DNA from 3 places in the Frigidibacter sp. MR17.24 genome. Region 1 is predicted to be linked to each of the others. Evidence: riboswitches for the same ligand, from Rfam matches in the RefSeq annotation. Region 1 holds a riboswitch; each other region holds the start of a gene.
The links. A riboswitch is a leader RNA that binds a small molecule or an ion and turns the genes downstream of it on or off. The one in region 1 is predicted to bind cobalamin.
Positions count from the first base shown of each region.

Region 2: it holds a riboswitch for cobalamin, as region 1 does, so the genes downstream of both, V8J39_RS21885 (energy-coupling factor ABC transporter permease) here and V8J39_RS17900 (ABC transporter substrate-binding protein) in region 1, are expected to answer to the same signal.
Region 3: it holds a riboswitch for cobalamin, as region 1 does, so the genes downstream of both, V8J39_RS21950 (DUF1636 domain-containing protein) here and V8J39_RS17900 (ABC transporter substrate-binding protein) in region 1, are expected to answer to the same signal.

Region 1 is NZ_JBAWKE010000006.1:162,528-172,326, reverse strand. It holds gene V8J39_RS17925 (SH3 domain-containing protein) at 1-403, shown strand, start outside; gene V8J39_RS17920 (cation diffusion facilitator family transporter) at 606-1,496, shown strand; gene V8J39_RS17915 (M3 family metallopeptidase) at 1,590-3,608, opposite strand; gene V8J39_RS17910 (HesA/MoeB/ThiF family protein) at 3,665-4,753, opposite strand; gene dut (dUTP diphosphatase) at 4,817-5,269, opposite strand; cobalamin riboswitch at 5,502-5,688, shown strand; gene V8J39_RS17900 (ABC transporter substrate-binding protein) at 5,730-6,821, shown strand; gene V8J39_RS17895 (FecCD family ABC transporter permease) at 6,818-7,879, shown strand; gene V8J39_RS17890 (ABC transporter ATP-binding protein) at 7,876-8,640, shown strand; gene coaBC (bifunctional phosphopantothenoylcysteine decarboxylase/phosphopantothenate--cysteine ligase CoaBC) at 8,647-9,799, opposite strand, start outside.
Region 2 is NZ_JBAWKE010000013.1:826-10,624, reverse strand. It holds gene V8J39_RS21895 (cobyrinate a,c-diamide synthase) at 1-955, shown strand, start outside; gene cobA (uroporphyrinogen-III C-methyltransferase) at 952-1,707, shown strand; cobalamin riboswitch at 1,727-1,977, shown strand; gene V8J39_RS21885 (energy-coupling factor ABC transporter permease) at 2,011-2,688, shown strand; gene cobF (precorrin-6A synthase (deacetylating)) at 2,771-3,511, shown strand; gene V8J39_RS21875 (D-amino acid dehydrogenase) at 3,508-4,809, opposite strand; gene V8J39_RS21870 (3-keto-5-aminohexanoate cleavage protein) at 5,010-5,873, opposite strand; gene V8J39_RS21865 (ParB/RepB/Spo0J family partition protein) at 6,176-7,150, shown strand; gene V8J39_RS21860 (GntR family transcriptional regulator) at 7,172-7,879, opposite strand; gene araD (L-arabinonate dehydratase) at 8,021-9,757, shown strand; gene V8J39_RS21850 (ribonuclease activity regulator RraA) at 9,767-9,799, shown strand, end outside.
Region 3 is NZ_JBAWKE010000013.1:16,069-25,867, forward strand. It holds gene V8J39_RS21930 (precorrin-8X methylmutase) at 1-142, opposite strand, end outside; gene cobG (precorrin-3B synthase) at 126-1,304, opposite strand; gene cobN (cobaltochelatase subunit CobN) at 1,301-4,699, opposite strand; gene cobW (cobalamin biosynthesis protein CobW) at 4,713-5,759, opposite strand; gene V8J39_RS21950 (DUF1636 domain-containing protein) at 5,761-6,120, opposite strand; cobalamin riboswitch at 6,219-6,432, opposite strand; gene cobO (cob(I)yrinic acid a,c-diamide adenosyltransferase) at 6,470-7,114, shown strand; gene V8J39_RS21960 (cytochrome c oxidase subunit II) at 7,199-8,203, shown strand; gene ctaD (cytochrome c oxidase subunit I) at 8,200-9,799, shown strand, end outside.

The DNA.
Region 1 (9,799 bases):
GGTGCCGCGCTATGTCTCGCTGAAGGCGTCCGAGGCGAATGTCCGCCGCGGCCCCTCGCTGTCGCACCGCATCGACTGGGTGTTCCGCCACCGCGACATGCCGCTGCGCGTGACCGCCGAATTCGGCCACTGGCGCCGGGTCGAGGATCGTGACGGCGTCGGCGGCTGGCTGCACTATTCGCTGATCTCGGGGGTGCGCACCGTCGTCTTCACCGCCGACAAGGCCGAACTTCACGGCAGCCCCGACGATGCCAGCGGCGTGCTGGCCTTCGCCGAGCAGGGCGCGATCGCCCGGCTCGACCAGTGCCAGACCGACTGGTGCGAGGTCACCGGCGCCGGCCAGGACGGCTGGGTCCGCAAGACCGAGATCTGGGGCGTCGACGCCCGCGAACGCTTCGAGTGATCCCGTCGAGTGATCCCGGGGCGCCCGCCGGGGTCCCGTCGCGCGACACATCCAGGGCCCACCGGGCCGCGCGCCCGAGGGGCGTGGCGATCCGCAGACGAACCGGCCGCGATAATCCGTCGCGGAACGGCCGAAGGGGCAAAGCCCGCTTCCACCTTCGGCCACAGGGCGCTAGAACGGCGCCTCTTTGCGGAGCGCTGCGATGGACAAGGCCCATACCCGACTGAACCTGATCGCCGGCGCGGCTTCGGTCGCGGTGGCGCTCGTGCTGGTGGTGGCCAAGCTCTGGGCGCTGGCGGCCACCGGGGCGCTGTCGGTCGCGGCCTCGCTCGCCGACAGCGCGATGGACCTGATGGTGTCGCTTGGCGGGCTGGCCGCGATGACCTATGCCGCGCGCCCGCCGGACGAGGACCATGCCTTCGGCCATTCCTCGGCCGAGGACCTCGCGGCGCTCGGGCAGGCGATCTTCATCACCGTCTCGGCCGTGGTGATCGGCTGGGCCGCCGCCGGGCGGCTGGTCGCGGACCAGCCCGAGGCGCTGGCCGCGCAGGCCGGCGGCATCGCGGTGATGGTGCTGTCGATCGTGCTGACCATCGCGCTGGTGCTGTGGCAGCGCCATGTCGCGGCCCGGACCGGCAACCGGGTCGTGGCCGCGGATTCGCTGCATTACATCGGCGACCTGCTGCCCAACATCGGCGCGATCGTCGCGCTCTGGGCCTCGAGCCGGTTCGGGTTGGGGCAGATCGACAGCGTGGTCGCGCTGGCGGCCGCGGCGCTGATGATCGCGGGGGCGCTGCGCATCGGCAAGGGCGCCTGGGACGCGCTGATGGACCGCCGCGCCGACCCCGCGCTGGTCGCCGCGATCGCCGAGCTGGCGCGCGACTGGCCAGGGGTGATGGGCTTTCACGACCTCAAGACCCGCACCGCGGGCAGCCGGGTCTTCGTGAACCTGCACCTGGAACTGGACGGCAGCCAGTCCCTGCGCGAGGCGCATGACATCGGCGCCGGGCTGCGCCGCCGGATCATCGAGACCTGGCCGCAGTGCGACGTGATCATCCACAAGGATGTCTGGTACGGCCCCGCCCGGTCGTGATCCGGTCCTGATCCGGTCCAGACGCGGTTCCCGCCCGGGACCCGCCCGGGACCCGCAGGCCGCGCGCCGGCCGGGCCGGCGCGCGGCGCGCGATCAGGCGGCGTCCGACAGGCCCCTGCCCTTCAGCAGCGCCTCGACCCCCGGCATCCGGCCACGGAACGCGGTGTAGAGCGCCTCGGCCGCCTCGCTGCCGCCCTTCGACAGGATGAAGGCCTCGAGCTTGCCGGCCGTGGCCGGGTCGAAGGCATCGCCGGCCTCCTCGAAGGCGGCAAAGGCGTCGGCATCCATCACCTCGGACCACATGTAGCTGTAATAGCCCGAGGAATAGCCGTCGCCCGCGAAGACATGGGCGAAGTGCGGTGTCGCGTGGCGCATCCGGATCGCGCGCGGCATGCCAAGCGCATCCAGCACCTCGGCCTGCTTCGCCATCGGGTCGGCCGGGGCCGGCCCCTCGTGGAAGGCAAGGTCCACCAGCGCCGAGGCGACGTATTCGACCGTCGCGAAGCCCTGGTCGTAGGTGCCCGCGGCCAGAAGCCGGTCGCGCAGGTCGTCGGGGATCGGCTGGCCGGTCTTCCAGTGCCGGGCATGGGTGGTCAGCACCTCGGGCACCTCGAGCCAGTGCTCGTAGAGCTGGCTGGGCAGTTCGACGAAATCGCGCGCGACCGAGGTGCCCGAGATGAACGGGTGGGTCACGTCCGACAGCATCTGGTGCAGCGCGTGGCCGAATTCGTGGAACAGCGTGCGCGCGTCGTCATAGGACAGCAGCGCCGGGTCGCCCTTGGCGAAGTTGCAGATGTTGACGACGATCGGCCGCACCTCGCCGCCCAGCTTGCGCTGGCCCCGCATGGTCGAGCACCAGGCGCCCGACCGCTTCGAGCCGCGCGCGAAATAGTCGCCGATGAACACCGCCATGTGGCGGCCGCCGCGCGTCACCTCCCAGGCGCGGGCGTCGGGGTGGTAGAGCGGCACGTCGAGCGCCCTGAACTCCAGCCCGAACAGGCGGTTGGCGGTGTCGAAGGCGGCCTCGATCATGCCGTCGAGCGAGAAGAACGGCTTGATCTCGTTCTCGTCGAGCGCGTGGTCCTTCAGGCGGCGCTTCTCGGAGTAGTAGCGCCAGTCCCAGGGCTCGAGCGCGCCGTTGATGCCGTCGTCATGCATCGTCGCCTCCAGCACCCGGCCGTCGGCCTCGGCGCGGGCGCGGGCGGGGGTCCAGACCCGCATCAGCAGGTCGCGCACCGCCGCGGGCGTCTTGGCCATCTCGGGTTCCAGCTTGTAGTCGGCGAAGCTGTCATAGCCGAGGAGCGTCGCGCGCTCCGCTCGCAGCGACAGGATCTCGGTCGCGATGGCGCGGTTGTCGGTCGGCCCGCCGGTCTCGCCCCGCGCGACCCAGGCGCGATAGGCGGTCTCGCGCAGGGCGCGGCGCGGCGAGAACTGCAGGAACGGCACGATCAGCGAGCGCGAGAGCGTCAGCGTGTGCCCCGTCCGCCCGCGTTCCGCCGCCGCCGCCACCATGCCGTCGACGACGAAATCGGGCAGCCCCTCGAGATCCCCGGGAGCGAGGTCGAGCGACCAGTCGCGCTCGTCCGCCAGCAGGTTCTGGGTGAAGCTGGTGCCCAGCACGGCCAGGCGCTTCTTGACCTCGGCCATGCGGTCGCGGTCGCCGCCGGTCAGCTCGGCCCCGGCGCGCAGGAACATGCGGTGATAAAGCTCAAGCACCCGGGCCTGCTCGGGGTCGAGCCCGAGCCCGTCGCGGCCGTGCCACAGCGTCTCGATCCGCGACCACAGCGCGGCGTTCATCGTCACCTCGGACGAGAAGGCCGCCATCTTCGGCGCCAGCTCGCGCATCAGCGCCTCGCGCGCGGGGTTCGAGTCCGCGCCCGACAGGTTGTAGAACACCCCCGCCACCCGGTCGAGATCGCCCTCGGCCAGCTCCAGCGCCTCGATCGTGTTGGCGAAGCTGGGCGCGGCCGGGTCCTTGGCGATCTCGCCGATCCGGGTGCGGGCGGCATGCAGCGCGGCATCGAAGGCCGGCGCGAAATCCTCGTCGCGGATCTGGGCGAAGGGCGGCAGCGCGAAGGCGCCGGTCCAGTCGGAAAGCAGCGGGTTGGTCATCGCAAATCTCCTTTGCCCCGAAGCTATGACCGGCGCGGCGGATTTGCCAGAGGGGCTCAGCCGTGCAGCCCGCCGCAGGTCGGGCAGTCGGGGCGGCGGCGGATGGCGATGGTGCGGTTCTCGCCCCAGAGCGCGTCGTAAAGCATCATCCGCCCGCGCAGCGACAGCCCGGCCCCCGACGCGGTGACGCCGCCCAGTTCCTTCACCGCCTCGAGCGCCATCATCGCGCCGACGACGCCCGGCAGCGCGCCCACCACCCCCGCGACGGCGCAGGAAGGCGCGAGGCCCTCGGCCGGTTCCTGCGGGAAGATGCAGGCGTAGCAGGGCGCGCCCGCGGCGGGATCGTAGAGCGAGATCTGGCCTTCCCACTGGGTGATCGCGGCCGAGATCAGCGGCTTGCGGGCGGCGACGCAGGCGGCGTTGACCAGAAGGCGGGTCGCGAAATTGTCGGTGCCGTCCAGCACGAGGTCATAGTCGGCGCACAGCCGCGCCGCGCTGTCGGCCTCCAGCCGGATCGGGTGCGCGATCACGGTGACGTGCGGGTTCAACGCCGTCATCTCGCGCGCGGCGCTCGCGACCTTGGGCCGGCCGATGTCGGCGTCGCGGTGGATCACCTGCCGCTGCAGGTTCGAGTTCGAGACCGTGTCGTCGTCGACGATGCCGATCGTCCCCACCCCCGCGGCGGCAAGGTACAGCAGCGCCGGCGAGCCGAGGCCGCCGGCACCGATCACCAGCACCCTCGCGGCCTTCAGCTTGCGCTGCCCCGGACCGCCGAGTTCGCGCAGGACGATGTGGCGGGCATAGCGGTCAAGCTCGGCCGACGAGAAAGCGCCCGCGGGCCTGTCCGAAGCGGGGTCCGGTGCTGCGGCGACGCGGGCGCGCAGCCGGGCGAGGCCCCCGCGATAGGCCAGCACCGCGGCCACGGCGAGGCCCAGCGCGAACCAGCCCGCCGCCGATCCGCCGATGGCGCGGCGCAGGCCCGCCCCCTCGGGCAGCACCAGATGCGCCGAGAGCGCGGCGAGCCACAGCAGCGCCAGCATCGTGGCCAGCACCCGGCGCGGCAGGCGCAGCGCCCAAGCCAGCGCCAGCAGCGCGGCGGCGATCGCGGCCACCAGCATCAGCGTCCCGCCCGGAAGGGCCGGCATCGCTCGGGCGATCTGGCGGCGGATTGCATGGGTGGTGGCCCCCTCGCGGTCGCGGCCCGGCGCTCAGCCGGTCGAGCCGAAGCCGCCGGCGCCCCGCTCGGTGCTGCGGCTGAAGCGGTCGACGACGGTGAAGCTGGGGCGCACGACGGGCACGAAGACCATCTGCGCGATGCGTTCGCCCGGCTGGATCTCGATCGGGTCCGCGCCGGGCGGGTTGCGGTTCCAGGCGCTGACGAAGATCTCGCCGGTATAGTCGGGATCGATCAGGCCGGTGCCGTTGCCCATCACCAGCCCCTTGCGGTGACCGAGGCCCGAGCGGGGCAGCACCAGCCCGGCAAGGCTGACATCGTCGAATGACAGCGCGACGCCGCTGCTGACCAGGGTCGCGGGCGCCTGCGCCTCGATGCGCAGCGGGGCCTCGATGCAGGCAAAGAGGTCGATCGCGGCGGCACCGGCGCTGTGGTACCTGGGAAAGCCCCACTCGGCCAGCCGCGCGTCCAGTATGATCAGTTCCATCCGAGCCCCTTGCGCCATGGCCAACCGATACAAAGCCCCCCCGCCGCAGGCAACCCGAATGTCCCTGCGGCCCGCGCGCCGGGCTGACCCCGCGCGGCGCAGGGAAAGCCGCTTGACGGCCCCCGGCCGGCATGATTGTTATATTATAACACTCATACGGATCACCCCATGCAGCTGCGCCTTGCCCACCATGCCCGCTTGACCCGCACCCCCGGCTCGGGCATCCCGGAACGGATGGTTTCCGGGCCGGCCAGGCCGCCCGGATGAAAAGGGAACGCGGTGAGGTGTAGCCATCAGGCGCCGAACCCGCGACTGCCCCCGCAACTGTGAGCGGCGAGCGACCCCCGATGCCACTGCGCCCTCAACGGCGCGGGAAGGCGGGGCAAGCCACGACCCGCGAGTCAGGAGACCTGCCATCCCCCATCAGCAAGCCCGGGCGGGGTGCCCGGAAGGAGCAGTCATGCGTGCCCATTCCCTGCGGCGGTCCCCGGCCCCCGCGTCCAGCCGTCTTCCGAACCGGGCGCCCGCCGCCCTTCCCGCCGCCCGTCCCGTCACCCTTGCCCTCGCGCTCGCCGCGCTGCTGGCACCCTGCGCACCCGCGCAGGCAGAGGGCACGCGCTATCCGCTGGAGATCGACAACTGCGGCCACCCGCTACGCTTCGACGGCCCGCCGGGGAACGTGGTCAGCATCGGCCAGGCCACGACCGAGATCCTGTATGCGCTGGGCGTCGCCGACCGGATGGCGGGCACCGCGCTGTGGTTCAACGACGTGCTGCCCGCCTATCGCGATGTCGATGCCGGGGTGCCGCGCATCGCCGACAACGCGCCCGGCTTCGAGGCGGTGGTCAACCGCCGCCCGGGCTTCGTGCCGACGATGTTCGAGTGGATGATCGGGCCGCAGGGCGCGGTCGGAACCCGCGCGCAGTTCGCCGACCTCGGCATTCCCGCCTATGTCATGCCCACCGACTGCGAGGCGAAGGACAACCTCACCGGCTCGGACGGCACCCGCAGCGCCGATTTCGACGTCGCCACGCTGTACCGCTCGATCGAGGAGATGGCCGCGATCATGGACCGCCCGGCCCGGGGCGCCGAGATCGTCGCCGACCTGAAGGCGCGCGCGGCGGCCGCCGTCGGCCGGGCGCAGGCGCTGTCGCTGCCCGACGCCTCGGCGGTGGTGTGGTTCTCGAGCGCGGATCTCGACCTCGACCCGTTCGTGGCGGGCCAGCGCGGCATCCCGGCCTGGATGATGCGCCAGCTTGGGCTGCGCAACGTCGTGCAGTCGGACGAGGAATGGCCGACCGTCGGCTGGGAGACCATCGCCCGCGCCGACCCCTCGGTCATCGTGCTGGCGCGGATGGACCGGCGCCGCTTCCCCGCCGACGACGTCGACAAAAAGCTGGCCTTCCTGGCCTCCGACCCGGTGACGCGCGAGATGACGGCCGTGCGCGAGGGCCGGATCGTGATCCTCGACGCCCAGCAGATGGAGGCCTCGATCCGGGTCGTCGACGGGCTTGAGACGCTGACCGCGGCGATGCAGACGCTGGCGCCGTGACGCTCGCGCTTGCCCCTGCGGCCGCGCGGCGGCGGCGCGGGATCGCGCCGCGGGTGCTGGCGGCGGCGCTGGTGCTGGCGCTGGCGCTGATCGGCGGCATCTGCATCGGCGAGACCCGGATCCCGCCGGCCACGGTGCTGGCGGTGCTGGCGAACCGGCTGTTCGACGCGGGCCTGCCGGTCGACCCGATCGACGCGGGCATCATCTGGTCCTACCGGCTGACGCGGGCGCTGGTCGCGGCGGGCTGCGGTGCGGGGCTTGCGACCTGCGGCGCGATCCTGCAGGCGCTGCTGCGCAACCCGCTGGCCGATCCCTACCTGCTGGGGATCTCGGCCGGGGCCTCGACCGGGGCGGTGCTGGTGGCGCTTGCGGGGCTGGGCGCGGGGGCGGTGTCGATGTCGGCGGGCGCCTTCGCCGGCGCGCTCGCGGCCTTCGCGCTGGTCGCGGCGCTGGCGCGGGCGGCGGGCGGCGGCGCGGGGCCGCGCGGCGCGGGCGTGATCATCCTGGCCGGCATCGCGGGATCGCAGCTGTTCCACGCGCTCACCACCTTCCTGATCGCGCGCTCGGCCAGCGCCGAGCAGGCGCGCGGCATCCTGTTCTGGCTCATGGGCAACCTGTCGGGCGTGCGCTGGCCCGACGTGGCGCTGGCGCTGCCGGCGGCGGGGCTGGTGCTGATCGTCGCGCTGGGCCACCTGCGCACGCTCGACGCCTTCACCTTCGGCGCCGACAGCGCCGCGGCGCTTGGCGTGCCGGTGCGGCGCGTGCAGGCCACGCTGATCCTGGCCACGGCGCTGGCCACGGCGGCGCTGGTGTCGGTCACCGGGGCGATCGGCTTCGTCGGCCTCGTGATCCCGCATGCCGCGCGGCTTCTGGTCGGGCCGCGCCATGGCCGGATGCTGCCGCTTGCGGCGCTGATCGGGGCGGTGTTCCTGATCGCGGCCGACGTGCTGTCGCGCATCATCGTGCCGGGCCAGGTGCTGCCGATCGGCGTGGTCACGGCCCTGGTCGGCGCGCCCGCCTTCGCGCTGATCCTGATCCGCGGGCGGTGCGCGCGATGAGCCTGGCCGCAACCGGCCTTGGCTGGCGCACCCGCGCGGGCTGGATCCTGCGCGACGTCGACCTCGCGCTCGCGCCGGGCGAGCGTCTGGGGCTTGTCGGCCCGAACGGCTCGGGCAAGTCGACGCTGCTGCGGCTGCTGGCGGGGCTCGCGCGGCCGAGCGCGGGCGAGGTGCGGCTGGAGGGCACGCCCCTGCGCCGGCTGGGGCCGCGCGCGGTGGCGCGCCGGCTGGCCTTCGTGCAGCAGGAGGCGCAGACCACCGAGCGCATCACCGTGCGCGACGCGGTCGAGCTTGGGCGCACGCCCTGGCTGTCGGCGCTGCGGCCGTTCTCGGCCGAGGACGACCGCATCGTCGCGCGCGCGCTGGCCGCGACCGACATGGCGGGCTTCGAGGCGCGCGACTGGCTGACGCTGTCGGGCGGCGAGCGGCAGCGGGTGCAGATCGCCCGCGCGCTGGCGCAGGAGCCGCGGGTGCTGCTGCTGGACGAGCCGACGAACCACCTCGACATCGGTCACCAGCTGGCCGTGCTGGATCTGGTCGCGGGGCTGGGGCTGACGACGGTGATCGCGCTGCACGACCTCAACCACGCGATGGGCTGCGACCGGCTGGCGGTGCTGCAGGGCGGCCGGATGGTCGCGCTGGGCCCGCCCGCCGAGGTGCTGACCCGCGCCCGGCTGGCCGAGGTGTTCGGCGTGCGCGCGACCACCCTCGTCGATCCCGAGGACGGCAGCCGCCACCTTCGCTTCCAGCCGCTGGGCTGAGCGCGATCAGCCCAGCGCCGCGGCGATGCGCGCGGCGAGGCGGCGCGCGACCTCGTCCTTGGGCAGGCGCGGCCAGTCCTCGGCGCCGGCGGCGTCGATGATCGTCACCGCGTTCTCGGCCCCGCCCATGATGCCGGTCGCGGGCGAGACATCGTTCGCCACGATCCAGTCGCAGCCCTTGCGCAGGCGCTTGGCGGTGGCATGGGCGACGACGTCGTCGGTTTCGGCCGCGAAGCCGACCACGAGGCCGGGCCGGTCGGCGCCGCGCGAGACGGTGGCGAGGATGTCGGGGTTTTCCGCGAAGTCGAGCGCCGGCGCCCGCCCCGAGCCGTCCTTCTTCATCTTCGAGCCGGCCGCGTTGGCCACGCGCCAGTCGGCGACGGCGGCGGCCATCACCGCGGCATCGGCGGGCAGCGCGCCCTGCACCGCCGCCAGCATCTCGCGCGCGGTCTCGACCCGGATCACCTCGACCCCGGCGGGGGGCGGAACGCTGGCGGGGCCGGTCACGAAGCTGACCCGCGCGCCAAGGTCGCGCAGCGCCGCCGCGATCGCGGTGCCCTGCGCGCCGGAGGAGCGGTTGGCGATGTAGCGCACCGGGTCGATCGGCTCGTGCGTCGGGCCCGAGGTCACGACGACATGGCGCCCGGCAAGCGGCCCGCCGGCCAGCGCGGCCTCGATCGCGGTCAGGATCTCGGCCGGTTCGGCCATCCGCCCCGGACCGTATTCGCCGCAGGCCATGTCGCCGGAATTCGGCCCCGCGAACAGGATCCCGTCCGCCGCGAGCGTGGCGCGGTTGCGCGCCGTCGCGGCATGGTCCCACATCCGCACGTTCATCGCCGGCGCGACCAGCACCCGCTTGTCCGTCGCCAGAAGCAGCGTCGAGGCCAGATCATCGCACAGCCCCGCCGCCATCTTCGCCATCAGGTCGGCGGTGGCCGGGGCCACCACCACCAGATCGGCGGCCCGCGACAGCTGGATATGGCCGATCTCGGCCTCTTTCGACAGGTCGAAGAGGTGACGGTGCGCCTCTTCGCCGGCCAGCGACGACAGCGTCAGCGGCGTCACGAATTCCTCGGCCGCGCGGGTCATCACCGGGGTGACGGCGGCGCCGCGGCCGCGCAGGGCGCGGATCAGCTCGGGGATCTTGAAGGCCGCGATA
Region 2 (9,799 bases), on a different contig from region 1:
CGACGCCTCGGGGCAGGCGCAGACCGCGGGTGCGGTGGCGCTGGGGCTGGCCGCGTTCCGCGCCGACATCCGCATCGCGGGGGTGATCCTGAACCGCGTGGCCTCGCCCCGCCACGAGGCGCTGCTGCGCGCCGGGATCGGGGCCGCGGGGCTTGCGGTGCTGGGCGCGCTGCCGCGGCTCGCCGCGATCGAGATGCCCGAGCGTCACCTCGGCCTCGTGCAGGCCGAGGAGCAGGCGGGGCTCGACGCGATCCTCGACGCGGCGGCCGATCTGGTGGCGGGGCATTGCGATCTGGACGCGATCCGCGCCGCGGCGCGGGCCTGTGCGCTGGGCGCCGCGGCCCACCGGCCGCTGCCGCCGCCGGCCGGGCGCATCGCGCTGGCGCGCGACGAGGCCTTCAGCTTCGTCTACCCGCATCTCGTCGCGGGCTGGCGCGCGGCCGGCGCGACGATCCTGCCGTTCTCGCCGCTGGCCGACGAGGCGCCCGATCCCTCGGCCGGCGCCTGCTGGCTGCCCGGCGGCTATCCCGAGCTGCATGCCGGACGGCTGGCCGGCGCGGCGCGCTTCCGCGCGGGGCTGCGCGCCTTCGCCGAGACGCGCCCCGTGCACGGCGAATGCGGGGGCTACATGGCGATGGGGGCGGGGCTGGTGGCCAAGGACGGCACCCGGCACGAGATGGCCGGGCTCTTCGCGCTCGAGACCAGCTTCGCCGGGCGCCGGATGCACCTGGGCTATCGGCTGGCCGAGCTGGCCACCCCCGCCCCCGGCCTGCCCGCCCGGGCGCGCGGGCACGAATTCCACTATGCCACGATCCTGTCGCAGCCTGATGCGCCGCTCGCGCGCGTCACCGACGCGACCGGCGCCGCGGTGCCCGAGACCGGATCGACGCGCATCCTGCCCGGCGGCGGGCGCGCGACCGGCAGCTTCTTCCACCTGATCGCCGAGGCCACATGACGACCGATCCCTTCCCTCCCGGCTCCGTCGCCTTCGTCTCGGCCGGCCCGGGCGACCCCGAACTTCTGACGCTGAAGGCGGTGGCGCGGCTGGCCGCGGCCGACGTGGTGCTGTTCGACGATCTCGCCTCGGGGCCGGTGCTGTCCCATGCCCGCGCGGGGGCCGAGCTGATCGCCGTCGGCAAGCGCGCCGGGCGGCCCTCGGCCAAGCAGGACCACGTCAACCGCCTGATCGTCGAGCAGGCGCAGGCCGGGCTGCGGGTGGTGCGGCTGAAATCCGGCGACAGCGGCATCTTCGGCCGGCTGGAGGAGGAGATCGTCGCGCTGCAGGCCGCCGGCATCGGCTTTCACATCGTGCCCGGCGTGCCCTCGGCCTGCGCGGCGGCGGCGGCGGCGGCGATCCCGCTGACGCGGCGGCTGACGGCGCGGCGGGTGCAGTTCATCACCGGCGCCGACGTGAGCGGCGGCCTGCCCGAGGCGATGAACTGGGCCGCGCTCGCCGATCCCGAGGCGACCACGGTCGTCTTCATGGGCCGGCGCACCTTCCCGACCTTCGCGGCGCTCCTGATGACGCGCGGCCTGTCGCCCGCCACCCCCGCGCTGATGGCCGAGGCGGTGGGCCAGCCCGAGCAGCGGCTGGTGCGGATGACGCTGTCGACGCTGGCGGCGCGGCTGGCGTCCGAGGCGCCGGGCACGGCGCCGGCGCTGATCCTTTACGGCCCGCTCGCGGGCGAGGACGGCGCAGGGACTTGACCGCCGCCTCACGCGCGCGTTACCTGAAGATCTCTTTGGTGCCCGCAAGCACGCCCCAGGCGTCGGGCTTCATCGGGAACGGGGAAGGGCGGACCCAATCGCGGCGCCCGAAGCCCCGGCCGCCCCCGCGACTGTATGCGGTGAGGCGGGCCTGCCACGCGTGCCACTGGGCCAAGCCGCCGCGCCGATCCTCGGCGCCGGAGCCCGGGAAGGCCGCAGGTCCGCCCTCGACCCGCGAGCCAGGAAACCGGCCTGAGAGGTGACCCTCGGACCGCCGTCGGGTGTGACGGCAAGGAGATCCTGATGCATATCGAACATGGCGTCGTCACCGGCGCGAAACTGCTGCTGAGCTATGGCACCGCCGCCGCCGCGGGCGCGACCGCGCTGAAGATGACGGCCGAGGCCGCGCTGGAGAAGGGGCTGCCCTCGCTCGCCGCGCGCTCGGTCCTTGCGACCGCCGCCGTCTTCACCTTCTTCCAAGTGCTGCCGCACCATCCCGTCGGCATCTCGGAGGTGCACCTGATCCTGGGCTCGACCCTGTTCCTGCTGTTCGGCGCCGCGCCGGCCGCGGTCGGGCTGGCGATGGGCCTGCTGCTGCAGGGCCTGTTCTTCGCGCCCTTCGACCTGCCGCAATACGGCATGAACGTCACCACGCTGCTGGTGCCGCTGTTCGGCCTGCGGGCGCTGGCCGCGCGGATCATCGCGCCCGGCACCGCCTATGTCGATCTGAGCTATGGCCAGGCGCTGAAGCTGTCGACCGCCTATCAGGGCGGGATCGTCGCCTGGGTCGGGTTCTGGGCGGTCTACGGCCAGGGCTTCGAGGCCGCGAACCTTGCCGCCATCGGGTCGTTCGGCCTGGCCTACATGTCGGTCGTGCTGCTGGAGCCGCTGGTCGACCTGGCCGTGCTGGCCGGCGCCAAGTCGCTGAAAGGGCTTGAGAAGTCCGGCATCGTGACGCCGCGCCTGCATCACGCCGCCTGATCTTTCGCGCTGGCGCGAAACCGTCTATCGCTTGCGGGCCCCGGGGATCGATCCCGGGGCCCGTTCCATGTCCGGGGGGCCCATGATCCATCTTTCGCTGGTCGGCATCGGCACCGGCCACCCCAAGCACCTGACCTTCCAGGCGGCCGAGGCGCTGCGCGCGGCCGACATCGTGCTGATCCCCGAGAAGGGCGAGGACAAGGCCGACCTTGCCGACCTGCGCCGCGCGATCGCGGCCGAGGTGATCGGCGACACCGGCCGGCTGCGGCCGTTCCCGCTGCCCGTCCGCGATCCCGCGATCCCCGCCTACGAGGCCCGCGTCGCCGACTGGCACGACCGCATCGCGGCGGTCTGGGACCGGGCGATCGGCCCCGGCCCGGCGAGGGTGGCGCTGATGGTCTGGGGCGATCCGTCGCTGTATGACAGCACCCTGCGCATCGCCGGGCGGCTGGCCGCGGTGCGGCCGGTGACGGTCGACGTGATCCCGGGCGTGACCTCGATCCAGGCGCTGTGCGCCGCGCACCGCATCCCGCTGAACGAGGTCGGCAAGCCCTTCGTGGTCACCACCGGGCGGCGGCTGCGCGACGAGGGCTGGCCCGCTGGCGTCGACACGGTGGTGGTGATGCTGGACGCGGGCGGCGCCTTCGCGGCCGTGCCGCCCGCGGGGGTGGAGATCTGGTGGTCGGCCTATGCCGGCATGACCGAGGAGATCAGCATCTCGGGCCCGCTGTCCGAGGTGTCGGACCGCATCCTGCAGACGCGGGCCGCGGCGCGGGCGCGCCACGGCTGGATCATGGACATCTACCTGATGCGCCGCGCCTAGGCCGGCTGTGCGATGCCGCGCGCCCGGGCAAGGCTGGCCGCGGTCTTCACGTAGCGGGCAAAGCCCAGGTCGCTTGCGTCGATGTCGGTCGCGCGGCCCGAGATCAGGTCCGCCAGCACCCGGGCCGAGCCCGCCGACATCGTCCATCCCAGCGTGCCATGGCCGGTGTTCAGCCACAGGTTCTCGACCGGCGAGCGGCCGACGACCGGGGTGCCGTCGGGCGTCATCGGGCGCAGGCCGGTCCAGAAGCTGGCGGCCTTCAGGTCGCCGCCGCCGACGAACAGGCTGCCGGCCGAGCGTTCCAGCGTGCCGCGGCGCTTGAGGTTCAGCGACTGGTCGAAGCCGTTGATCTCGGCCAGGCCGCCGATGCGGATCCGCTCGCCCAGCCGGGTGATCGCGATCTTGAACGTCTCGTCCATCACCGTCGATTCCGGGGCGCGCGACGGATCAAGGATCGGCGCGGTCAGCGAGTAGCCCTTGACCGGGTAGATCGGCAGCCGGAACCCCAGCGGCGCGGTCAGCGCCGGCGAATGCGACCCGAGCGCCAGCACGAAGGCATCGGCGTGGATCAGGCCGCGGTCGGTCTCGACCGCGTCGATCCGGCCCGCGCGCGCCACCAGCCGGCGGATGCCGACGCCCCAGCGGAATGCCACGCCCGCCGCCGCCGCCATCTCGGCCAGGCGGTTCGAGAACTTGAAGCAGTCGCCGGTCTGGTCGTTGGGCAGCCGCAGCCCGCCCGCGATCAGATGCGCCGCGCCGGCCATGCCGGGTTCGACCGCGAGGCAGCCGGCGCGGTCGAGTTCCTCGAAGGCGACGCCGTCCTCTTTCAGGACCTTGATGTCCTTCTGCACCGCCTCGATCTGCTTTTCGGAGCGGAACACCTGCAGCGTGCCCTGCTGGCGGTCGTCGAAGGTGATGCCGGTGGCGGCGCGCAGGCTGTCCAGCCGATCGCGGCTGTATTCGGCAAGGCGGGTCATGCGCGACTTGTTGACCGCGTAGGCGGCAGAGGTGCAGTTGCCCAGCATCTCGCCCAGCCAGGTCAGCTTCAGCCGGTCGGGCGCCAGGTTCAGGATCAGCGGCGCGTCCTTCTGGAACATCCACTTCAGCGCCTTCAGCGGGATGCCCGGCGCGGCCCAGGGGGTGGAATAGCCGGGGCTGACCTCGCCCGCGTTGGCAAAGCTCGTCTCGAGCGCGGGGCCCTGCTGGCGGTCGATCACGGTGACCTCGTGGCCGGCCTGTGCAAGCTCCCACGCGGTGGTGACGCCGATGACCCCTGCCCCCAGTACCACGATGCGCATGGCGATGATCCCCGATCCGATGCCGATGTTGCGTTGGCAAAAGGATATCCGAGGAGCGGGAAATATCTTGGCAAATGCGCCCGCCGCCGCCCGCTGCGGCGCGACAGGCTTGCGCGGACAAGGCCGGATCGTCGAAGCTTCTTCGACATCCGGCGGAACGGGCCGAAGCCTGTCCCGCCGATCGTCCGAATCGGCGGCGATCAGCCCGCCACGGGCATCCGCAGGCCGAGGATCTGGCGCGCCTGCTGCCAGGTCGCGACCGGCCGGTCGTATTTCGCGCACAGATCCACCGCCCGGCGCACCAGCGCCGCGTTCGACGGCGCGAGCCGCTCGCGGTCGAGGCGGACGTTGTCCTCCATGCCGGTGCGGGTGTGGCCGCCCTTGGCGATCGACCATTCGTTGATCGTCAGCTGCGCCGGGCCGATGCCGGCGGCGCACCACTGCGCGTCGGGCGCCAGCCGCTTCAGCGTCTCGATGTAGAAATCGAAGATCGGCTCGTCGGGCGGCATCGCGTTCTTCACCCCCATCACGAACTGCACGTAGAGCGGGCCCTTCAGCCGGCCGTCGGCCTGCATCCGCGTGGCCTGCACGATGTGCGACAGGTCGAAGGCCTCGATCTCGGGCTTGATGTCATGGGCGAGCATCTCGGCGGCCAGCCAGTCGACCAGATCGGGCGGGTTCTCGTAGACCCGGGTCGGGAAGTTGTTCGAGCCGACCGAGAGCGAGGCCATGTCTGGCCCGAGCGGCAGCATCCCGCCGCGCGTCCGCCCCGCGCCCGAGCGCCCGCCGGTCGACAGCTGCACGATCAGGCCGGGGCAGTGCGTCTCCAGCCCCTCTTTCAGCCGCGCGAAGCGCTCGGGGTCCGAGGTCGGCTTGCCCTCGTCGTCGCGCACGTGGCAGTGGGCGATGGTGGCGCCGGCCTCGAAGGCCTCGTGCGTCGACTCGATCTGTTCGGCGATCGTGATCGGCACCGCGGGGTTGTTGTCCTTGGTCGGCAGCGATCCGGTGATCGCGACGCAGATGATGCACGGCGGCGTGGCGGCGGAGGGGGTCGGGCTGGTCATCGCATGTCTCCTGGTCGGGCCGGGGGTCCGGGACGTGCCCGGGCCGTCGCCGGGCAAGGGAACACCGCTTTGCGCTTCGGGCGCAAGGCCTTGCAGCACCGCACCGGCGCCGCGCCCGCCCCGGGTGCCGCGCGGGCAGGCCGTGCAGCAGGCCGGGCGGGGATGCCGTGCGGGAACGGGTCGCAAGGGTCCGGCGGGGCGGGCGGGCCGTCGGCGCAAGCGGGACGTGCGCCCTGCTGCGGATTTGTTAGGATCGCGTTGACCAGGATGCCGGGCAAGGTGGAAGGACGAGGCGAAAGGACATGGCCGTGACCAGCCGCGACGATGACGACGTCTTCGACCAGATCCTGAGCGGTCTTGGCACCGCGCCGGAGGGCGGCCCCGACGGGACCGCCGGCGATGCCCCGGCGGGCGCGCCGGCGCGGCTGTCCTGGGTCGATCCCGCCACCTGCGTGATGTGGGGCCGCCACAACCGCGCCTATGACAAGCTGACCCCGGAGAGCTGCCGCGAGCTGATCGATTCGATGCGCGCGCAGGGACGGCAGGAATTCCCGGCCGTCGTGCGCCGGCTGTCGCCCGAGGCCTCGGCCGCGCGCGGCGGCGCGCTGTTCGAGGTGATCTGCGGCGCGCGCCGGCATTTCGCCGTCAGCTGGCTGCGGGCACAGGGGCTGGGGTTCCTGTACCTGGTCGAGGAGCGCGGCCTGGCCGACGAAGAGGCGTTCCGCCTGGCCGACATCGAGAACCGCGAGCGCAAGGACCTGTCGGACCTTGAACGCGCGCGCGACTATGCCGACGCGCTCGACCTTTATTACGGCGGGCGGCAGCGCACGATGGCGCAGCGGCTCGAGGTGTCGGAGGCTTGGCTGTCGCGCTATCTGCAGCTGGCACGGCTGCCGGCCGAGATCGTCGAGGCCTTCGCCAGCGCCGGCGAGCTGAAGGAACTGCATGCCCGCGCGCTGCGCCCGATGCTGGCCGAGGCCGAGCACAAGGTGATCGCCGAGGCCCGCGCCATCGCCCGCGAGCAGGAGCGCGCACGCCGCGGCGAGGGCGACGCGGTGCACACCGCGCGGGTGCTGTCGCGGCTGCGCGGCGCCTGGAAGGGACCCAAGCCCGACAAGGGCGTGCGCGGGCTGGTGTTCCGCCGCAGCCAGCACGAAAGCGGCGTGGTCATGCGCCGCAAGGGCCGGTCGGTCACGCTGGAATTTTCCGACAGCCTGTCCGAGGCCGCGCTGCGCGCCGCGCTCGAGGCCTATCTCGAGCACCGGTTCCGAGGCTGAGGCCGGCCCGCCGGGCGCGGGTCAGGCGAAGTACTGCGGGAATTCCTGGCGCAGGATCTCGACCCGGGCCACGGTCTGGCTGAGATGGTCGCGCACCGCGCGCATCGCCTGTTCGGGATCGCCCGAGGCGATGCCCGCGACGATGTCGTTGTGCCCCGCCAGGATCGACAGCACCTTGCCCGTCTCGGGCAGGTGCAACCGGCGGATCCGTTCGAGATGGCCCGAGCGTTCGCGCGACAGGTGGTTCAGCCCGGTCTGGCCGACGCCGGCGAACAGCGTCTGATGGAACAGCTCGTCCAGTTCCTGAAACAGCGCGATCTGGCTCATGTCCTCGGCGATCGCCTCCTGCATGCGGATGATCGACCGCGCCCGGGCGAGGATCGCGCCGTTGTCGGCCACGGCAAGCCGCCGGCAGACCTCGGTCTCGAGCGCAAGGCGCAGGAAATGCGCCTCGTAGACCTTGGGCACGTCGATCCGGGTCACCACCGTCTTCGACTGCGGGAAGATGAACACCAGCCCCTCCTGGCGCAGCAGCTGCAACGCCTCGCGCACCGGGGTCTGGCTGACGCCGTATCCTGCCGCCAGCTCGTTGCGCGCCAGCGTCGTGTCGGGCGCGAGGTCGAGCGTGATGATGCGCTGGCGCAGGTCGCCATAGATGCGCTGCACCGTCGTGCCGCTTTGCACCAGCGGCGACGTCAGTCCGAAGCTTTCGGCAAGGGCAGTGGTCATGCGCGTCTCCTGATGGCCCACAAATCTAGACGCTGCCTGAGACGCAGGCAACAGCGATTGGGGTATTGATATGCATGCGTAACTGAAATATTAGTATCTGCGGAGCGCATCGATCCCGATTCCGATGCGAAGGAGAGGAACATGGCGACAGTTAAGACGGCCGGCGAGCTCCGGTCCGCGCGATGGTTCGCGCCCGACGACCTGCGCAGTTTCGGCCACCGCAGCCGGATGAACCAGCTGGGCTATTCCGAGGACGAGTTCCTGGGCAAGCCGCTCATCGGCATCCTGAACACCTGGTCCGAGATCAATTCCTGCCACGGCCACTTCCGCGAACGCGCCGCCGACGTGAAGCGGGGCGTGGCGCAGGCCGGCGGCTTCGCGGTCGAAATGCCGTCGCTGTCGGTCGACGAGAGCTTCACCAAGCCGACCTCGATGCTCTATCGCAACATGCTGGCGATGGAGACCGAGGAGATGATCCGGTCGCACCCGTTCGACGGCGTGGTGCTGATGGGCGGCTGCGACAAGACCACGCCGGGCCTGGTGATGGGGGCGCTGTCGGCGGGTGTGCCGATGATCTACCTGCCGGCCGGGCCGATGCTGCGCGGCAATTACGCGGGCAAGATCCTCGGCTCGGGCTCGGACGCGTGGAAATACTGGGACGAACGCCGCGCGGGCAACATCAGCGACGAGGAATGGCTGGGCGTGCAGGGCGGGATCGCCCGGTCGCACGGCACCTGCATGACGATGGGCACCGCCAGCACGATGACCGCGATCGCCGACGCGATGGGGCTGACGCTGCCCGGCGCCTCGTCGATCCCGGCGGTGGATGCCAACCACCAGCGGATGTCGGCGGGCTGCGGGCGGCGGATCGTCGAGATGGTCTGGGAGGACCTGACGCCCGACCGCATCGTCACCGACGCCGCCTGCCGCAACGCCGCGATCGTGGCCATGGCCACCGGCTGCTCGACCAACGCGGTCGTGCACCTGATCGCGATGGCCCGCCGCGCGGGCTGCTCGCTCACGCTCGACGATCTCGACGCGCTGGGACGCGAGACGCCGCTGATCGCCAATGTCCGCCCCTCGGGCAAGGACTACCTGATGGAGGACTTCTTCTACGCGGGCGGGCTGCGCGCGCTGATGAAGCAGATCGAGGACCGGCTGGACACCTCGGTGATGACGGTCACCGGCAAGACCATGGCCGAGAACCTTCAGGGCGCGCAGGTCTACAACGACGACGTGATCCGGCCGCTGTCGAACCCGGTCTATCACGAGGGGTCGCTTGCGCTGCTGCGCGGCAACCTCTGCCCCGACGGCGCGGTGATCAAGCCCGCCGCCTGCGATCCGAAGTACCACGTGCACGAGGGCCCGGCGCTGGTCTTCGACAGCTATCCCGAGATGAAGAAGGCCGTCGACGACGAGGATCTCGACGTCACGCCCGACACGGTGATGGTGCTGCGGAACGCGGGGCCGCTCGGCGGCCCGGGCTTCCCGGAATGGGGCATGCTGCCGATCCCGAAGGCGCTGATCAAGCAGGGCCACCGCGACATGCTGCGGATCTCGGACGCGCGGATGTCGGGCACGTCCTACGGTGCCTGCGTGCTGCACGTGGCGCCCGAAGCCTATGTCGGCGGGCCGCTCGCGCTGCTGAAGACCGGCGACATCGTGCGGCTGGACCTGCCGGCGCGCCGGCTCGACATGCTGGTCGACGAGGCCGAGATCGCGCGCCGCCGCGCGGCCTGGGTCGCGCCCGAGCCGCGGTTCGAACGCGGCTGGGGCTGGATGTTCCAGACCCATGTCACCCAGGCCGACAAGGGCTGCGACTTCGACTTCCTCGAAACCTCCTTCGGCCGCGCCGCGGGCGAACCCGACATCTTCTGAGAGGCCGACATGACGATGCAAAGCCAGATCGAGACCCCGGCG
Region 3 (9,799 bases), on a different contig from region 1:
CGACCATGCCCGCGGCATGGATCATGCGCACCGCGACCACCTCCTCCTCGGGGGTGAACCGCGCGAGGTCGGCCTCGGCCCGGATCGTGGCGAAGCTTTCCAGGTAGATGGCGGCGCCGTCGGTTTCATAGGTATGGGGCATCGTCGTCTTCTCTGGCATGCGGTCGGGCGGTGAACAGGGCGGGGTCGGCGAGGGCCTCGGGGCCGATGTCGCGGATCTCGGGCGGGTCCGAGGCGCGGGCCTCGCGGGCGAAGTCGAAGCCGTGGGCGGTGGCGGTCAGCACGAAGGGCGCGGGGCCGGGATGGGCGCAGCCCTTGGCGCAGCCCGAGACATGCAGCAGCGCGCCCTCGGGCAGGTTGGCGGCCAGCGCCCGCCCCAGCGCCCGCGTCGGCGCCAGCGCCTGCGGGCAGCGCGGCGCGCCGGTGCAGGCGACGATGCGGCGCAGCGGATCGGCGGGATCGGTGACGACATGGGGCAGCGCGGGCAGCCGCTCGGCCCCCGCGATCAGGATCATCCGCCACGGCGTCAGCAGCAGGTCGTGGCCCATGCCCGCGATCGCCGACAGCGTCCGCGCCCGCATCTCGCCCATCGCGAAGCCGACCAGCGCGCCCTCGGGGCGCAGGCCCGGGCCCGGCGCGGGCGCGGCCTCGGCCGGCATGGCCGGGCCCGACAGCGCGGCCGGGATCCGGGCCCCGGCGGCAAGATGCGCGGCCATCCGGCCCCGGCCCTCGGGCGCGCCGCCGCTGTCGGCGAACCAGTGCGCCAGGGCGATCGCGCGGGCGGGCGCCTCGGCCTCGGTCACCGCCAGCCCGGTCTCGGCACCGTCGGCGCGCAGCAAAAGCCCGCCGTCGCGGCCACGCTCGATGCGGATGTCGGCGGCGGCCCCGGCCAGCCAGCGGCGTGCGCCGGTATCGAGCGCGAAGCCGAACTTGCCCGGCAGCGGCGGCGCGCCCGCCAGCGCGGCCTCGAGCGCGGCGGCCAGCGGCCGGGTCTCGGCGAAGGGGGTGCACAGGATGTTGCGCCGGGTCTCGGCGGCGATGTCGACATCGACCAGCCCCAGCGCGCGCAGCGCCTCGATCAGCGCCGGGTGGCTGTCGTCGGTGACGCCGCGGATCTGCAGGTTGGCGCGCGCCGACAGGTCCAGCAGGCCGTTGCCGTGGATCTCGGCGGCGCGGGCGATGCCGATGGCCTGGGCCGGGCTCAGCCGCCCGGCATGGGCGCGGATGCGCACGACCAGCCCGTCGCCCGACCGCATCGGGCGCAGCGCGCCGGGACACCAGCCCCTGATCTCGAACCCGGTCATTCCCCGCCCCCCGGCCCTGCACCCAGACCTGCCGCGATCGAGTTCGACCGGGTGTGCCACAGACCGGCCTCGGCCAAGCGGCGGAAAACGTCGCCGAGTGCGGCCAAAGCGGCGGGATTGGCGCTGGCCATGAAGGCCGTGACCTCGTCGCGGCCTAGCGTCGCCTGGTGATACAGGTCGAACAGGTGCGGCGGCACCGCCTGGGCGAGATGGGCGAAGGCGGCCATGTGCTCGGCCGTGGCCGCGATCTCGGCGGCGCCGCGGAAGCCGTGGCGCATCATCCCCTCGGCCCAGGCCGGGTTGGCGGCGCGGGCCCGGGTGACGCGGGCGATCTCCTCGGTCAGGCTGCGGGCGCGCGGGCTGTCGGGGTCGGTGTTGTCGAGGTGATAGAGGCTGGGCGCCGCGGCGCCCAGCCGGGCGGCGGCGGCGGCGAAGCCCGCCTCGTGCGCGGCATAGTCCGAGGCCAGCAGCAGGTCGGTCTCGGCCAGGTCCTGGGCATGGACGAAGGCATCGGCGCCGCGCACCCGGGTCTCGAGCGCGGCGCGCGCCTCGCGCGCTTCGCCGTCGGCGCCGATCGCCCAGGCCGAGGCGGCAAGCCAGGCCTCGCCCGCCGCCGCGCGCGCCTCGGGGGTGAAGGTGTCAAGCTCGGCGGCCATGGCGACGCCGTAAAGGCCGGGCCGGGGGCCGAAGACGCGCGCGATCCGGGCGAGATAGGGGTTGTCGGCGGGGTCCTCGTCGCGCGCGGCGAGGGCGGCGGTGCCGGTCTCGAACAGCTGCGCGAGCGTGGGGAAGATGTCGCGAAACAGCCCCGAGACCCGCAGCGTCACGTCGATGCGCGGCCGGTCCAGCAGCGCGAGCGGGATCACCTCGACCCCGGTGACGCGGCCGGTGCCGGCATCCCATGTCGGCGCCAGCCCCGCGAGGTGCAGCGCCATCGCGAAATCCTCGCCCGCGGTGCGCATCGTGGCCGAGCCCCAGAGGTCGACGACAAGCCCGCGCGGCCAGTCGCCGTGGTCCTGCAGGTGGCGCCGGACCAGCTCTTCGGCCAGCCGCACGCCCTGCGCCTGCGCGGCCTTCGACGGCACCGCGCGCGGGTCGACGGAATAGAGGTTGCGGCCCGTCGGCAGCACGTCGGTGCGCCCGCGCGCGGGCGAGCCCGAGGGCCCGGCCTCGACCCGGGCCCCGGCCAGCGCCGCGAGAAGCCCGTCGCGTTCCGCCGTGCCGCAGGCGCCCCGGCCGTAGACATGCAGCCCGTCGCCGAACCGGCTTTCCTTCAGGTCGCAGACGAAGCGGTCGATCTGCGGGATCGCCTCGGCGGCGCTGGCGGCGGCGGGGATGGCAAGGTCGGTCTCGACCCCGGCCGTCTGCGCCTCGGCGCGGATCGCGGCCACCAGCCGGTCGCGCCGCGCCGGGTCGAGGCCGTCGGCGGTGGAATATTCGTCGAGCAGCCGTTCGAGTTCGCGCAGCGCCGGCGGGGTCTGGGCGGCGACGAGCGGCGGCGGCAGGTGGCCGAGCGTCAGCGCGCCGATCCGGCGGCGGGCCTGCGCGGCCTCGCCGGGGTCGTTGACGATGAAGGGGTAGATCACCGGGATCGCGCCGGTCAGCGCCTCGGGCCAGCACTCGTCCGACAGCGCGACCGACTTGCCGGGCAGCCATTCCAGCGTGCCGTGCGCGCCCATGTGGATCAGCGCGTCGATGCCCTGCGCCTGCAGCCAGAGGTGGAAGGCGACATAGCCGTGGCGCGGGGTGCGGGCGAGATCGTGATAGCTGTCCTCGCGCGTGGCGATCTCGCCACGCTCGGGTTGCAGCGCGATGACGAGCCGGCCGCTGCGGACCGCCGGGAAGCGGAAGCTGGCGCCGTCGCACAGGGGATCGTCCTCGGGCGCGCCCCAGGCGGCGGCGAGCGCCGCGCGCAGGGACGCGGGCAGGTCGGCGAGGGCCGCGTGATATGCGGCGAGCGGCCAGTCGAGCGTCTCGTGCAGCAGCCGCCGGGCGAGGTCCTGCCCGGGTGCCGCCTCTTCACCCGCAGCCGGGCCCGCAGCCTGACCTGCAGCCTGGCCGCCCAGCTCGCCGATGTCATGCCCGGATGCTGCGAGATCGGCGATCAGCGCCTCGGCCGAGGCGAGCGCGTCGAGGCCGACGGCATGGGCGATCTGATGCGCGCGGCCGGGATAGGTCGACAGCACGAGGGCGATGCTTTTCTCATGCGCGGGAAGGGTTTGCAGCGATTGCCAATTGGCAATCCGCGCAACGGCGGCGTCGATGCGCCCGGGGTGGGCGCGGTGGGCGAAGCGCGACCACTCGAGATCGGGATCGCGGGGCGCGGGCTGCTTGAAGCTGATCACCCCGGCGCCGATGCGGCCGTCGACCTCGGGCAGGACCACATGCATCGCGAGGTCGGCGGGCGAGAGGCCGCGGTCGGACGCCGCCCAGTCGCGCGCGCGCGCCGTCGAGAGCGCGACCTGGAACACCGGCGCCGCGACCGCGTCGAACGGGGTGCGCCCCGCGCCGTCGCGGGCCGAGAAGGCGGTGGCGTTGATCACCACCGCGGGCGGGTGCGCGGCGAGGTGGGCGGCGAGCCAGGCCGCCGAGGCCGGGGCCTTCAGCGAGGGCACGAAGGCCGCATAGGCGGTGAAGCCGCGGGCCTCGAGCGCGCGGACCAGCGCCGCGACCGGGGCCATGTCGGCGGCGGTGAGATAGCTGCGGTAGACCGTGACGACCGCGGCGGGCGGGGGCGCTGCCCCCGCGCCTGCGGCGCTCCCCCGGGATATTTGGGCAAAGTCGACGAGGGGGCCGTGGTCGGGGTGCCAGAGGCCGTGATCGGGCAGGGTCTTGGCGCCGGGGGGCGGCGCGAGCCAGAGGCCGGCGGCGAGCGCGAGCTGCGAGAGCGCGGCCTCGGCCGCCAGCGCGCCGCCGGCATCGCAGAGCTGCTTGAGCCGCGAAAGCGTCGAGCCCGGCACGGTCGAGAGCGCGGCGAGGCGCGGGTCGTCCTGGCCGTCGGCGGGCAGCACCGCGAGGGCGATGCCGCGGCGGCGGGCGAGGTCCTGCAGGGTGGCGAGGCCGTAGGGCCAGTAGGCCTCGCCGCCGATCAGGCGCACGAGGATCGCCTTGGCGCCCTGCAGGGTGGTCTCGGCATAGGTGTCGGTGGAGACCGGGTGCCTGAGCGCCACGAGGTTGCACAGCCGCAGGCTGGGCACCGGGTCCGCCCCGTTTACCCCGTCTGTCCTGTCTTGTCGGTCCGCCGCGCGGGCGCGGGCCTGCCGCCAGCCCTCGGCGAAGGCGCCGAGGTCGCTGTCGGAGAAGGACAGCACCACCAGATCGCCGGGCGACTGCCCGGGATCGTAGGGGGTGGCCGTCTCGTCGAGGCCGTGGCTTTCGCGGAAGACGACGTGCATGGCGCGGCCGGGCTCAGGCCTCGACGGGGTCGAGCAGCACCGACCGGATCGCGGCGACGTCGACGTGGTCATGCTCGGCGATCACCACCAGCCGCGAGCTGCGCGGCCGCGCGCCCCAGGGCGCGTCGAACTGGTGGCGCACCCGCTCGCCCACCGCCTGCACCAGAAGCCGCATCGGCTTGCCGGTCACCGCGATCCAGCCCTTGACCCGCAGGATCTGCTGCTCGCGCGCCAGGCGCTGGATCCGGGCGGCGAGGTCGGCGGGATCGGCGATCTCGGGCAGGTCGATGACCACCGTGTCGAAATCGTCGTGCTCGTGGTCGTCATGGCCGTCGTGATGCGAGGGGCGGTTGGCGAGGTCGTCCTCGGCCGCGGCCGAGAGGCCGAGGATCAGGGCGGGGTCGATCGCGCCCTCGGTCACCGGGATCGTCGGCAGCGGGCGCGGCGCCTCGGCCGCGATCACGTCGCGGGCGGCGGCAAGGCCCGCCTCGCCGGCGAGATCGGCCTTGGTCAGAAGCACGATGTCGGCGCAGGCGATCTGGTCCTCGAACACCTCGGACAGCGGGGTTTCGTGGTCGATGCTGTCATCGGCCTCGCGCTGGGCGTTCACCGCATCCACGTCGGGGGCGAAGCGGCCGGCGGCCACGGCCTCGGCATCGGCAAGCGCGATCACGCCGTCGACGGTGATCCTCGAGCGGATCGCGGGCCAGTCGAAGGCCTTCAAGAGGGGCTTGGGCAGCGCGAGGCCCGAGGTCTCGATCAGGATGTGCTCGGGGCGCACCGGCTGGGCCAGCAGCTTCTCGATCGTCGGGATGAAGTCGTCGGCGACGGTGCAGCAGATGCAGCCGTTCGCCAGCTCCATGATGTTCTCTTCGGGGCAGTTCTCGTCGGCGCAGCCCTTCAGGATCTCGCCGTCGACGCCGACGGTGCCGAATTCGTTGACCAGCACCGCCAGGCGCCGGCCGCCGGGGTTCTGCAGCAGGTGGCGCACCAGCGTCGTCTTGCCCGAGCCGAGGAAGCCGGTGATCACGGTGACGGGGATCTTGGTCAGGTCTGACATCTCAGGCCTCCTGCGGGATGGGGGGGATGCGGGCGAGCGACTGCTTGCGGAAGATGACGGGCCGCTCGCGCCAGGGCACGAGCCCGTCGGCGGTGGCGGCATAGGCGGCGGCGCCGCGCAGGATCTCGGGCGCGTCCTCGGGCGTCATGCGGCCGTAGACATAGGACCAGCGCCCGGGGGCCGAGAGCGCGACGGCGCAGCCGGAATTGCAGGCCGAGAGGCATTCGACGGGCACCACGGTCACGCCCGCGGGCGCGGGGCCGTCGGCCAGGGCCGCGTGCAGGCGGGCGCCGGGACGCAGGCCGCCCTCGGGCACCTCTTCGGTGCCGCGGCAGGTGGTGCAGACATGCAGGACCGTCATCGCGCCGGCGCCTCCCTTCAGATGTGCGGGCGGGGGCCGAACGGGCGGAAAGACGGGTGCGCCCCGCCTTGCGCCGGTCGCGGATCACCCCGTCCGCCCGAAACTTCCTCGCGCCGGCAGGTCTCCCGGCTTGCGGATCCAGGGAAGCGGGCTTCCCAGCGGTCCGTCCCGCCTTCCCGGCTGAAGCCAGTGGCCTTGGGCGGACCTTTCCGGTCACGGTCGCGGGGGCGGCTGCGCTTGACCGGAGGACCCGGGCATCGCATTCCCTCTTCGCCTGCCCTATGGACAGGAACCAGCGCCCCGTCACCTGAGGCAGGAGGGGGGCGGTTGTCAAGCTGAGGAGACCCCGATGAGCGATGCGACCCAGGGTGAGGACGCGGCGGTGCCCGAGGGCGACGACGCCCGCCATGCCCGCAAGATGGCCAAGAAGAAGGCCGCGCGCGACCGGATGATGGCGACCAAGGAGGGCGAGAAGGGGCTGGTGATCGTCCATACCGGGGCGGGCAAGGGCAAGTCGTCCTCGGGCTTCGGGATGATCCTGCGCTGTGTCGCCCACGGCATGCCCTGCGCGGTGGTGCAGTTCATCAAGGGCGCCTGGGACACCGGCGAGCGGCGCCTGCTCACCACCCATTTCGGCGATCTGTGCCAGTTCCACGCCATGGGCGAGGGCTTCACCTGGGAGACGCAGGACCGCGCGCGCGACATCGCCGCGGCGCGGGCGGGCTGGGAGAAGGCCAAGGAGCTGATCCGCGACCCCGCCATCCGCATGGTGCTGCTGGACGAGATCAACATCGCGCTGCGCTACGACTATCTCGACATCGAAGAGGTGCTGGCCTTCCTGCGCGACGAGAAGCCGGCGATGACCCATGTCGTGCTGACCGGGCGCAACGCGAAGGAGGCGCTGATCGAGGCCGCCGACCTGGTGACCGAGATGACGCTGGTCAAGCATCCGTTCCGGTCGGGCGTCAAGGGACAGGCCGGGGTCGAGTTCTGACGCCGCGCGCCGCCGGCGCGATTTTTCGGGAACCCTGCGGCGCCGTCGGTGCTTAGGGCATCGAACGATTGCCCCGGGGCCGGCTTGCGACAGACGAGACCTTTCCTTCCCGCCCGCCTGCCGCAGGCCCTGTGGCTTGCGGTGGCGATCCTTGCCGGCTGTTCGGGACGGCAGTCGGCGCTGGCGCCGGCGGGCGAGGATGCGGCGCAGCTCAAGCTTCTGTTCATCGTGATGCTGTCGGGCGCGGCGGTGCTGTGGCTGGGGCTGAACGGGCTGTTCTGGTACGTCACCCGCCACCGCCCCGGCGCGATGCCGGTCGCGCGCGCCAATGCGGTGATCGTCGGCGGCGGCGTCGTGCTGCCCACGGTGCTGGTGGGGGCGCTGCTCGCCTGGGGGCTGTCGATCATGCCCGCCCAGCGCGCGCCCGGCGAGGGGCTGACGCTGCGCGTCACCGCCGAGGAATGGTGGTGGCGGGTCGAATACTGGCCCGAGGGTGCGACCGCCCCGATCGTCGCCGCCAACGAGATCCGCCTGCCCACCGGCACCCGGACCGAGCTGCGGCTGAACGCGAACCGCTTCATCCACTCGTTCTGGGTGCCGGCGCTTGGCGGCAAGATGGACATGATCCCGGGCCGCGAGACGGTGCTGACCCTGCGCCCCGACACCCCCGGCGGCTATCGCGGCCAGTGCGCCGAGTTCTGCGGCCCCTCGCATGCGCTGATGGCCTTCGAGGCGGTGATCCTGGCGCCCGGCGATTTCGACGCCTGGCTTGCCGCCGAGGCGCGCCCCGCCCGGCCCCCCGAGACGCCCGAGGAGATCCGCGGCGCCGAGGTGTTCCGCGACGAGGGCTGCGGCGCCTGCCACGCGATCCGCGGCACCGCGCATGCGGGCCTCGTCGGGCCCGACCTGACGCATTTGGGCGCGCGCGGGTCGGTCGGCGCCGGCACGCTTCCGATGGGCGCGCAGGCGTTGCAGGACTGGATCGCCCATGCCGGCGCGATCAAGCCCGGGGTCGCGATGCCGTCCTACGACTGGATCGCGGCCGCGGATCTCTCGGCGCTCGCCACCTACCTGGAAAGCCTGAAATGACCCAGCGCGCGCCCGAGGGCCTCTATCCCCCGACCGAGGAGATGCTGGCCGAGCCGGTCGCGCCCGAGGTTGCCGCGGCGCAGGAGCGCCGGCTGCGCGCGGTCTGGCAGACCAGGACCGGGCTTGGCTACTGGAGTTCGGTCAACAATTCCGAGATCGGCAAGTGGTATTCGCTGACCTGCTTCGCCTTCATGCTCTGCGCCGGGGTGCTGGCGCTGCTGATGCGGGTGCAGCTGGCCTGGCCGGGGATCCAGTTCCTGGATGCCGACCGGTTCAACCAGTTCTTCACGATGCACGGCTCGGCGATGATGTTCCTCTTCGCGGTGCCGCTGTTCGAGGCGATGGCGATCCTGCTGCTGCCCGCGTTCCTCGGCGCGCGCGACATGCCGTTCCCGCGGCTGTCGGCCTTCGGCTACTGGTGCTTCCTGATCGGCGGCATCTTCGTGCTGGGCTCGATCCTGTTCGATGCCGCGCCGAATTCGGGCTGGTTCATGTATCCCCCGCTCGCGACCGAGGCCGAGGGGCCGGGGTCGGACATCTGGCTGCTGGGGCTGTCCTTCATCGAGGTCGCCTCGATCGCGGCGGCGGTCGAGCTGATCGTGGGCGTGCTGAAGTGCCGCCCGCCGGGGATGCGCATCCACATGATGCCGCTCTACAGCTGGTACGTGCTGGTGGTCGGCGGCATGATCCTGTTCGCCTTCCCGCCGCTGATCGCGGGCGACCTGCTGTTCGAACTGGAACGCGCGCTCGACTGGCCGTTCTTCGACCATACCCGCGGCGGCGACCCGATCTTCTGGCAGCACCTGTTCTGGATCTTCGGCCACCCCGAGGTCTACATCGTCTTCCTGCCCTCGATCGCGATCGCGGCGATGGTGGTGCCCACCGTCGCGCAGCGCCCGATCCTGGGCTATTCCTGGATCGTGCTTTCGGCCGTCGGCACCGGGTTCCTCAGCTTCGGGCTGTGGGTGCACCACATGTTCACCACCGGGCTGCCGGCGATCTCGCTGGCGTTCTTCTCGGCCGCGTCCGAGGCGGTGGTGATCCCGACGGGGATCCAGATCTTCGTCTTCCTCGCCACGCTGATGGTCGGGCGGGTGACGATGAGCCTGCCGATGCTGTGGATCGCGGGCGGGCTTGCCGTCTTCACCGCCGGCGGGCTGACCGGGGTGATGCTGGCGATCGCGCCCTTCGACTGGCAGGTGCACGACACCTATTTCGTCGTGGCGCACCTGCACTACACGCTGTTTGGCGGCATGATCCTGCCGGTGATGGCGGGGGTCTACTATTTCTATCCGTTCTTCACCAAGCGGATGCTGTCCGAGCGGCTGGGCCGCTGGGCCTTCTGGCTGATCTTCGGCGGCTTCAACCTGTGCTTCCTGCCGATGCACCTGACGGGCCTGCTGGGCATGCCGCGGCGGGTGTTCAGCTATCCCGGCGACCTGGGGTGGAACTGGCTCAACCTGATCTCGACCGTCGGCGCCTTCGTCATCGCCGCGGGGTTCCTCATCTTCACCGTCGACCTGCTGCGCCCTGGCAAGCCGCGGCTGGCCAGCCGCAATCCGTGGAAGGCCGGCACGCTGGAATGGACCGACACGG